2 regions of the Erwinia sp. 1181_3 genome follow, and region 1 is predicted to be linked to the other one. Evidence: predicted binding sites of a transcription regulator. Region 1 holds the regulator's gene; the other holds the start of a gene.
What was found. The regulator PhoB, encoded in region 1, activates phosphate uptake and scavenging genes when phosphate is short. The targets are predictions, from matches to a motif close to CTGTCATAAAACTGNCNNAT.
Positions count from the first base shown of each region.

Region 2: the regulator PhoB is predicted to act here: its motif matches at 2,543-2,562, upstream of phnC (phosphonate ABC transporter ATP-binding protein).

Region 1 covers NZ_VTDE01000003.1:182,203-187,434, forward strand. Annotated here, with positions in the region: gene FY046_RS09200 (PstS family phosphate ABC transporter substrate-binding protein) at 209-1,132, opposite strand; gene phoR (phosphate regulon sensor histidine kinase PhoR) at 1,152-2,465, opposite strand; gene phoB (phosphate response regulator transcription factor PhoB) at 2,489-3,178, opposite strand; gene sbcD (exonuclease subunit SbcD) at 3,391-4,614, shown strand; gene FY046_RS09220 (AAA family ATPase) at 4,611-5,232, shown strand, end outside.
Region 2 covers NZ_VTDE01000002.1:236,858-242,089, forward strand. Annotated here, with positions in the region: gene phnE (phosphonate ABC transporter, permease protein PhnE) at 1-592, opposite strand, end outside; gene phnD (phosphonate ABC transporter substrate-binding protein) at 656-1,579, opposite strand; gene phnC (phosphonate ABC transporter ATP-binding protein) at 1,637-2,485, opposite strand; gene FY046_RS05450 (methyl-accepting chemotaxis protein) at 2,681-4,003, shown strand; gene FY046_RS05455 (TenA family protein) at 4,094-4,732, opposite strand; TPP riboswitch at 4,767-4,880, opposite strand.

The sequences.
Region 1 (5,232 bases):
GGGTCAGGCGTGCCTGACCCCTACAAGGTGGGAGCAATATATTGTAGGGGCGAGGCACAGTGACAGGGTCAGGCGTGCCTGACCCCTACGAGATGGGAGCAATATATTGTAGGGGCGAGGCACGGGTACAGGGGCAGGCGTGCCTGACCCCTACGAGACGGGGACCCATGTATTGTAGGGGCGAGGCACGCCTCGCCCGAAGGCACGGTTACTCGGCCAGCATCGCACGGGCGCGCTGCATCTGCTGCTCAGACAGGGGCAGATACCCCGCCTGGCTGACCAGCGCCTGGCCCTGTGGAGAAAGCGCTAAACGCAAAAAGGCAGCCGTCAGAGGCTCCAGTGGTTTATCGGGCGCTTTATTGACATAGATATAAAGAGGACGGGCATAAGGATAGCGGCCGCTGCGAATATTCTCGGCGCTTGGCGCGATCCAGTCATTGCCATCACGCGCCACCGGCACGGTTTTGACGCCGCTGATATGAAACCCGGCACTGGCATAACCAATGCCATTCAACGTTCCCGCAACGGCCTGCACCACAGCGGCAGAGCCGGGATATTCTCCGACATCATTACGGAAGTCACCGTTACACAGCGCCTGCTGTTTGAAGAATCCCCAAGTCCCGGAGGCCGAGTTACGGCCAAAGCGCTGTAATCCCCGCGTCGCCCAACCGGGCTGAGTTAACTGTAAATCCCCCCAGGTTTTGGGCACGGATAACCCGCCACAGCGACGCGTCACCGAGAAAATGGCGTCCAGCTGCTGGGCATTCAGGCCGGTTAACGGGTTATCCTGATTGACCACCACCACCAGCGCATCCATCGCCACCGGTACAGCCAGCGGCTGATAACCGTAACTGTCTTCAAATAACTGGCGTTCTACCGCCTGCATCGGGCGGCTCATCGCACCTAGCTGAGCAGCCCCCGCGGCAAGCGCAGTCGGCGCAGTCGACGAACCGGCCGCCTGGATCTGCACATTCACACCGGGATACTGACGATTAAAACTCTCACCCCACAGCGCCATCAGGTTACCCAGCGTATCCGAGCCAACGCTGGTGAGATTCCCCGCCAACATGCCCTGCTTCGCCAGGACCTGCGAACTGACCAGCAGCAGCGCCAACGCGATTAACAATTTCATTGCATGGGTTCCGTGAGACTTAATGCAACGCATTCTCGACCAGTTCGGCACTGACAATCAACCTTGGTGGCAATTGAAAGCTGAAACAGGTTTCAGCGCCGGGCGTGCTGCTGATATCCAGGCGCGTATTGTGGTGGCTGAGCGCATGCTTCACGATAGCCAGCCCTAATCCGCTACCGCCCGTCTGTCGGGAACGCGCTTTATCAACCCGATAGAAACGCTCGGTCAGACGAGGCAGGTGTTCCGGTGCAATCCCGGGTCCATTATCTTTAACCTTAAACTGTGCCCCCTGCGGGCTGCGCAGCCAGCTGATATCAATACGCGTGCCATCCGGCGTATGGTTAACCGCGTTATACACCAGATTGGAGATCGCACTGCGCAGCTGCTCGTCGTTGCCAAACACGCGCAAATGCGGGTCGGTATGGAAATAAATATCATGGCGGCCGTTACTGAGCGTTTCCGCTTCACGCTGCAACACCCGCAGCATCATCGGCACATCCACGGTTTCCTGCAAATCGATCGCCGGAGCAGCTTCAATGCGTGACAAGGTCAGCAGCTGTTTCACCAGGCTGTCCATGCGTTTAGTCTGCTCCTGCATGGTGTGCAGCGCCTTATCGCGCAGACTGCCCTCCAGCACGGAATCGTTCATCATCTCCAGATACCCCTGCAATACGGTGAGCGGCGTACGCAGTTCATGGCTGACATTAGCAAAGAAGTTACGCCGGGCCCCTTCCAGCTGATGCATCTGGGTGACATCACGCGCCACCAGCAACCATTGCCCTTCACTGTAAGGCATCACACGAAATTCAAGATGGCGATGGCTGTTCAGCACCAGCGTAAGCGGGCGAGAAAAATCACGCTGACGCAGATAGCGGGTAAACTCGGGGTAACGCAGCAGATTGAGGATATTCTGCCCGTTATCTTCCGGCCAGCGCAGCCCCAGCATCTGCTGTGCGAGGCCGTTGCACCAAAAAATCGTCCCCTCTTCGGTGGTCAGTACCACCGCATCAGGCAGAGATTCTGCACCGCTACGAAAACGTTTGATCAGATGACCGAGTTCACGGCGGCGGCGGCGGTTACGCGCCTGCATTTGATACAGGCCGTAAAACAGCGGTTCCCAGCTGCCACGGCCGCTGGGAGGTGTCATGCTGCGGTCAACCCACAGCCAGTGAGAGAGTCGAAGTAAGTTGTTGAAATGAAAGCCCAGCACACAGAGTACTGAGATTAACAGCAGCCAGGGGAGCCAACCCACCAGCAGCCCGAGCAGTAACGCGGGCAAACCGGCAAGCAGCAGCTCAAACAATAATCTCTTCCAGGAGAGGCGTTCCAACACGGTTCAGACTCCAGCGCGAACAATCAATAGCGTGCAGAGAAACGATAACCTGTTCCGCGAACCGTCTGCACCATACGATCGTGCCCGGTCAGTTCCAGCGCCTTACGTAAGCGACGAATGTGCACATCAACGGTACGATCTTCGACGTAAACGTTAGTTCCCCAGACATGGTTTAGCAACTGCTCACGGCTGTAAACACGCTCAGGATGCGTCATAAAGAAGTGCAGCAATTTATATTCGGTCGGCCCCATTTCCAGCGGTTGCGTGTCAGACATCACGCGATGCGATGACGGATCAAGACTCAGCCCCTGCATTTCAATCACCTCTTCCACCGCCATCGGTGAAATACGGCGCATCACCGCTTTAATACGGGCCACCAGCTCTTTGGGTGAGAAGGGTTTCGTAATGTAATCGTCGGCACCCACTTCCAGGCCACGGACGCGATCTTCTTCTTCGCCACGCGCGGTCAGCATCATAACCGGAATATCCCGGGTCATGGCTTCACGCTTCAGATGCTTAATAAACTGAATGCCGGAACCACCCGGGAGCATCCAGTCCAGCAGGATTAAATCCGGCCACGGCTCAATGAGCATACTTACTGCGCTGTCATAGTCCTCGGCTTCGATCGGTTGATAGTCATTTTGTTCCAGAACGAAACACAACATCTCACGGATTGGGGCTTCATCTTCAACCACCAGAATGCGCTTGGCCATTATTGCTCCTGCTACAGTGACAGGTTGTCACGGGGATATGCGGCGCCATTATGCGTCAGTTTTATGACACTTTTATGAAAAAAGCACCCCCTAAAAGCATTGATGGAATTAAATAAAATCCCCTCCTCATCAATATGTTTATCTGCTCTGAATAATTCGGGATGCAGGACAGGTATAATACTCCCCACGCTTTCTGCCATGAAAGGACCCCCATGCGCATCATTCATACTGCCGACTGGCATCTTGGCCAGTTTTTCTACACCAAAAGCCGGGCAGCCGAGCACCAGGCATTTCTTGACTGGCTGCTGGTGAACGCAGAAGCACAGCAGGCGGATGCGATTATTGTGGCAGGCGATATCTTTGATACTGGCTCTCCGCCGAGCTACGCGCGTGAGCTGTATAACCGCTTCGTGGTCAATCTGCAGCAGACCGGCTGTCAACTGGTGGTACTGGGCGGCAATCACGATTCAGTCGCCATGCTGAATGAATCCCGCGAGCTGCTGGCCTGCCTGAACACTCGGGTGATCGCCGCCGCCTGCGACGATGTTCGTCAACAGGTTCTGGTTCTTAATCGCCGCGATGGCCAGCCAGGAGCACTGCTGTGCGCCATTCCATTTTTGCGCCCGCGCGATATTCTGCGCAGCCAGAGCGGGCAGTCAGGGCGTGAAAAGCAGCAAAGCCTGCTGGAAGCCATAACTGAACACTATCAGCAGTGCTGGCAGGAAGCGCTGAAACAACGTGATGCGCTGGGCCTGCCGCTACCCATTATTGCCACCGGCCATCTGACAACGATGGGCGTGACCAAAAGCGATGCGGTGCGTGATATCTATATCGGCACGCTGGATGCCTTCCCCGCCGATTGTTTTCCCCCTGCGGACTATATCGCCCTGGGGCATATCCATCGCGCTCAGCGCATTGCCGATAGCGATCATATTCGCTACAGCGGCTCGCCGATCCCGCTCAGTTTTGATGAGCTGGGTAAAGCCAAAAGCGTGTTTCAGGTCGACTTCAGCAACGGCAAACTCAGCGCGGTCGAAGCCTTACCGATCCCGTTATTCCAGCCAATGCAGATGATCAAAGGCTCTCTGGAACAGATTGAGCAGCAGTTGGCGGCTCTCACGGCCGATCCACAGGGTGGCACCATCTGGCTGGACATTGAAATCGTCACCGATGCTTACCTCAGTGAGTTACAGCGCCGTATCCAGGAGCTGACCGAATCCCTGCCCGTAGAAGTGGTGCTGCTGCGTCGCAGCCGCGAACAGCGCGAACAGGTGATCGCCCGACAGAACAATGAAACGCTGAATGAATTGAGTGTTGAAGAGGTGTTTTCCCGCCGTCTGGCGCTGGAGGCCGAGGAACCTGAACGGCTGGAACGCGCCAGAGTGCTGTTTGCTCAAACGCTGGAAGCCGTTCGCCATGAGGAGCAGCCATCATGAAAATTCTGACGCTGCGCTTTAAAAACCTCAACTCGCTGAAGGGTGAGTGGAAAATCGACTTCACCGCAGAACCTTTTGCCAGCAACGGCCTGTTCGCTATTACCGGCCCGACGGGCGCAGGTAAAACCACCCTGCTGGATGCCATCTGCCTCGCGTTGTATCACGAAACACCGCGCCTGAAAGGCATCACTCAGTCGCAAAATGATCTGATGACCCGTGACACCGCCGAGTGTCTGGCAGAAGTCGAATTTGAGGTGAAAGGCGTTGCCTGGCGCGCCTTCTGGAGCCAGAGCCGCGCACGCGGTGCTGCCGATGGTAACCTGCAGGCACCGCGGGTTGAGCTGGCACGCTGTAGCGATAATCACATCGTGGCCGACAAGGTCAAAGATAAGCTGGAGAGGGTAGCCAGCCTGACCGGGCTGGACTTCGAACGCTTCACCAAATCGATGATGCTGTCACAAGGGCAGTTTGCCGCGTTCCTCAATGCCGATGCCAATAAACGTGCCGAGCTACTGGAAGAGCTGACCGGCACCGAAATATACGGTCGACTGTCGGCGGCGGTGTTTGATCGCCATAAACAGGCGAAGGTGACGCTGGATACCCTGCGCGCCCAGTCCA
Region 2 (5,232 bases), on a different contig from region 1:
CCCCGCAGGATGCCAGGCCGCGCACCGGTTTATCTGACGCACTTTCAATCGCTTCATAGAACAGTTTGGTCAGGCTGCCAATGGTGTGCAGCGCCAGTGCCAGAAAGCCCGGGATCACGCCAATACCAAACGCCATAACAAACATCACTGCCCACGCCAGTTCCGGCATGGTACGCAGGAAAGCCACACAGGTACGAATGGCGAAACTCACGCTGCGCGGTGTTTGGGTGTTGCTGGCAGCGAAAAAGGCCAATACGCCCGCCACCATCACCGATGCCAGGGTCGCGGCCAGCGCCAGTTGCAGTGTTTCCCAAATCAGCGGCAGCTGAATAGGCAGACGATAGCCCCAGTAAGCCATTGAGCCTTCCGTATGGCTGTCGGCAAACAAGCGTGAGGCGCTCAGCGTGGGCACGGTTTCCGCGAGGTAATCGAAAAAGTGCGGCAACGACACCCAGATGGTGTGCAGATTAAATTCCGCCATCTGGCCGGAGGCGAGGTACAGCACCAGCAGCGTCAGGGACCACAGCAGCGTGTCGCGCTTCTGCTTACCGCGGATCTGCTGGTAATAGCGTTCAAAATCGGGATGTGTCATGCGGATACCTGAGTGAAGGGTCGACGGCAGTCGACCCTTATCAGCGGAGAAGAGAACGGGTGATTAACGGGCTTTGGTCAGCGCACGTTTCATATCGATGATCGCCTGATAATCAGCCACGGTAGCCGGGCCGATATGCTGGGCGCCACCCACGGCTTTGACGAAGCAGCTGTGATGTTCGGTATCCAGCTTTTTGATAGCCGTGACCAGCTTCGCTTTAAAATCAGCAGGCAGCTTGTTGCTCACCAGCACCGGACCGTTCGGGATCAGCGGTGACTGCCAGATGATACGAATTTTCTTCATCAGGTCCGGGTTACCGGCACGGATCATTCGGGTGAATGCACCGCTGGTGTAACCGGTGTTGTAATCGCCGATCATCGAGGCCCAGGTCACTGCGCCTTCGAACTGACCGTTCAGCACGCCCAGTACATCCTGCTCGTGGCCGCCGGAGAAGGTCACGCTGGAGAAGTGGCCTTTGTATTTGTCATCCACCGAACCGCCAAACTCTTTCTTGAAGCTTTCGTTCGGGATCAGGAAGCCGGAAGTGGAATCCGGGTCGGCCATACCAAATGATTTGCCTTTCAGGTCGGCCAGTGTTTTGTACGGACTGTCCGCTTTCACAACGACAACAGAGTGATAGCCGCGTGATTTATCGGCGTCATCCACCACAATGCCAACCACATCGACAGCTTTCGGGTCATTGATGTAGACCGAGGCATACGATGACGGTGACATGCTCAGCACCATATCCACTTTGCCGCCGATCAGGCCCTGGATCACACCAGAATAGTCAGACGAATTACGCAGTTTGGTATCAACGTTCAGCTCTTTATCGAAGAAATCTTTCACGCACTGGTTATCACCAATCTGCTGCGTGGCATTCTGGCCGCCGAGGATACCTAAATTCAGTTCTTTCGGTGCGTCAGCGGCAGAGACGTTAGCTGCCATCACACTACCGATTACTGCTGCGAGAATCATTTTTTTCATTGCTGAGTTCCGTGTCCCATAAAAGTGTTATTACCCGTCATGCCTGCGGTGTGACCGTCAGCCGTGATGGGCATCGTTAAGTTCAGAGTTTTCGTCGCCATACAACACATGCAAAAGATCATCGGTCAGTTCTGACGGATGGCCGTCAAACACAATGCGGCCCTTAGCAACGCCAATGGCACGCGTACAATATTCTTTCACCAGCTCCACCGAGTGCAGGTTCACCATCACGCTGATGCCGTTTTCACTCACCTGACGCAGCACATCCATAATGCGCCGGGTGTTTTTTGGGTCGAGCGAGGCAACCGGCTCATCGGCCAGCAAAATCTTCGGGTTCTGCATCAGCGCGCGGCAGATCGCCACACGCTGCATCTGTCCACCGGAGAGATTTTCTGCCCGCTGCAAGGCCTGAGGCAGCATGTTCAGCCACTCCAGCAGGCCGATGGCGCGGGCACGATCGGCATCGGGGAAGATTTTAAAGAAGGATTTCAGCGTCGAGGTCTGGCTCAGACGGCCCAGCAGGACATTGGTCAGCACATCCAGCCGCGGTACCAGGCAGAAATCCTGGAAGATCATGCCGCACTCGCTGCGCCACTGGCGCATCTGCCGGGTATTCAGCTCAACAATGTTCTGTTGTTTGCCATGATCATTGAAGTGAAGGATGGCGCCTTCGCTGGCCGGGAGGGTGCCATTCAGCACATGCAGCAGCGTTGATTTTCCTGCGCCGCTGCGACCAATCACCGCCACCAGTTCACCGGCGTGCAGGTCAAAGTTAATGTCCTGCAAGACGCGCGTCTGTGTGCCGTATGATTTTCCGAGTCCATTCACTGCCAGCACTTTTGCACGATGCTCCGCGTGGGGGATCGCCTGCTGCTGGGGGGCAATTTTTAACAATGCCTGTGCCATGTGTTGTCCATTATCAGGTTGCGCGTTATCCGCTGTGCGCCCTATTAACCACCTGTGCGATGAAAGTTTAATGACAGAGGGGTGATGGAAGCATGACAGACCGAAAAGGGCACTGAGCAAATTAACAAAGATTGAATGTTTATCCCCTCCCGCCGATAACCCTGTGGACAGCTAACTCTAATAATAAGGTCCACCATGTTTTCCACTATTGCATCAGGTATCACGTCACGCCTTGCGTGGCAGAAACGCACTCACTCTTCTGCCACGCTTGACTCATTAAAAGACTCTATCGCCATGATCGAATTCATGACCGATGGCACCATCATCACGGCTAATAGCTTGTTTCTTGAGAAAATGGGCTACGAACTGAATGAGGTGGTCGGGCAGCATCACAGCCTGTTTTGCACGCCGGACCTGTTGGCGTCGCGCCAGTATCAGGACTTCTGGATGCGGCTGAATCGCGGGGAAAGTTTCAGCGATAAATTTCTGCGCGTGGCGCAAAATGGCCGTCCGGTGTGGCTCGAAGCCAACTATGTACCGGTGCGGGATCGTAACGGGCGCGTGTTCAAAATCATTAAGCTCGCCACCGACATCACGTCGCACATTATGGATGCCCAGGAGCAGCGGGCAATGACCACGGCTATCGAGCGCTCAATGGCGGTGATAGCCTTTAACCTTAAGGGTGAAGTGCTGAAAGCTAACGATAATTTTCTTAAAACCATGGGATATCGCGCCAGTGAAATTATCGGTGTACATCACAGCCAGTTCTGTTCCGCAGCGGTACGCAGCAGCCCGGAATACACACTGTTCTGGCAGAAGCTCAACCGCGGTGAGTTTATTTCCGGCCAGTTTCAGCGCGTCAACAAGCAAGGCTCTACCCTCTGGCTGCGCGCGACCTATAACCCGGTGTTCGACGACAGTGGCGAGCTGTATAAAGTGGTGAAGTTTGCCACCGATGTCACCGCCCAGGTTGAGAAAAACCAGCTAGAGCGTGATGCAGCCCAACAGGCTTATCAAACGGCGCTGCAAACCAGCGAAAGCACAAAACGCGGTGCCAGTGTGATTGCCAACAGCGTGCAGACCATGAATGAACTGGCAGGTGAACTGCACGGGATCTCTGGCGATATCACCGGGCTCGGGGATTCCTCAGACAGTATCGGCCAGATCGTGACCAGTATTCGTCGTATTGCCGATCAGACCAACCTGCTGGCCCTCAATGCGGCGGTGGAAGCCGCCCGCGCAGGCACGCAGGGTCGCAGCTTCGCGGTGGTGGCCAACGAAGTGCGCACGCTGGCGCAAAACATCAACCGCGCCACCACCGAAATCGAACAGATGGTGCAGCAAAATCACCTGCTGGCGAGCAAAGCGCAGAAAGGCATTACCTCAAACCTGCAACGTGCCGATCGCGGCGTGGAGCTGGCGCAGGAAGCCGGCGGCGTCATCGCTGATATACGCGACAGTTCCGACGATGTGCTACGCGCCATCGGCCACGTCACCGCCGCGTTAAAGAGCGATTAAGCGTCGTCTCATCAACCTGCACAACGGCATTATCACTCCGGCAAAAAGGCCGACCCGAAAAGGTCGGCCACTGCGAATAATCAGATCTGTTTATTGATAAGCCGCATCAAAGAAAGCCTTTTCCAGCGTCACGGCGCGCAGGAAGAAATCCTCACACTGCGCCTGCTGTGCCGGGCCAACACGGTCGAGCTCCTGACGTAAAAAGGCGACAAATTCGCGGAAATCGGGGTTATCGTGCAACATAATCCACTCGGCGTGAACAAAACTGGCAGGCAATGGCAGCGGGGCCTGTGACGCCCAGTCGAGGTACAGCCACTCGGCGACATTGAGTACGGTCAGGATCACCGCATAGGAGCGCGTGGCAGCGGCCTCCAGCATGATCGCCTTGAATCCCGCAGTGGGAGAAGTGTCCGGTTCGGCGTCGCGCTGCGCGGCGCTGACGTCCAGCGCCTCAAATGCGCGCAGAAAATAGGTGTTCTCTTCACCGGAGACAACCCCGGCGCAGCGACCAAAGCGCAGGCGGGCTGCGGGGCTGTCGGCACTGGCAATGGCCGATCCGACTAAGGTGAGGAAGCTGTCGAGAAAACGGTGATCCTGGGTGAGGTAAGTGCTCATCACCTGGCGATCCACGCTGCCATCATAGAGCTCGCGAACAAAACGATGCGTGACGGCCTGTGTCCAGATGGGCTGGCTCAGTGTACGGAGTGTGTCGGTAAAACGAGTGGTCATCAGGTAGTCCTTATAAGCAGACTACCGGCAAAAGAGAGGTAAGTTGCCCCATCCCTTCGCCGGCATTATCCGGATCAGGTGTTAAGGGTCATCGCGCTGAATCTTTTACGATTTCTCAGCCAGTTGCCTGGCTCCCCCTGGAGGAGGAATTAAGTCAGGAATTTTCCGGAACGTCAATGTTGCTGACGCGGGACATTGGGCGAGGCATGCCTCACCCCTACAGAATGTGCAGTTCAGTGGGTGTTGCATTACGGGACGCGGGCGAGGCATGCCTCACCCCTACAGAAGCGCAGGTCAGTGGGGGTTGCATTACGGGACGCGGGCGAGGCATGCCTCGCCCCTACAGAAGCGCAGGTCAGTGGGGGTTGCATTACGGGACATTGGGCGAGGCATGCCTCACCCCTACAGAATGTGCAGTTCAGTGGGTGTTGCATTACGGGACGCGGCGAGGCATGCCTCACCCCTACAGAATGCGCAGGTCAGTGGGGGTTGCATTACGG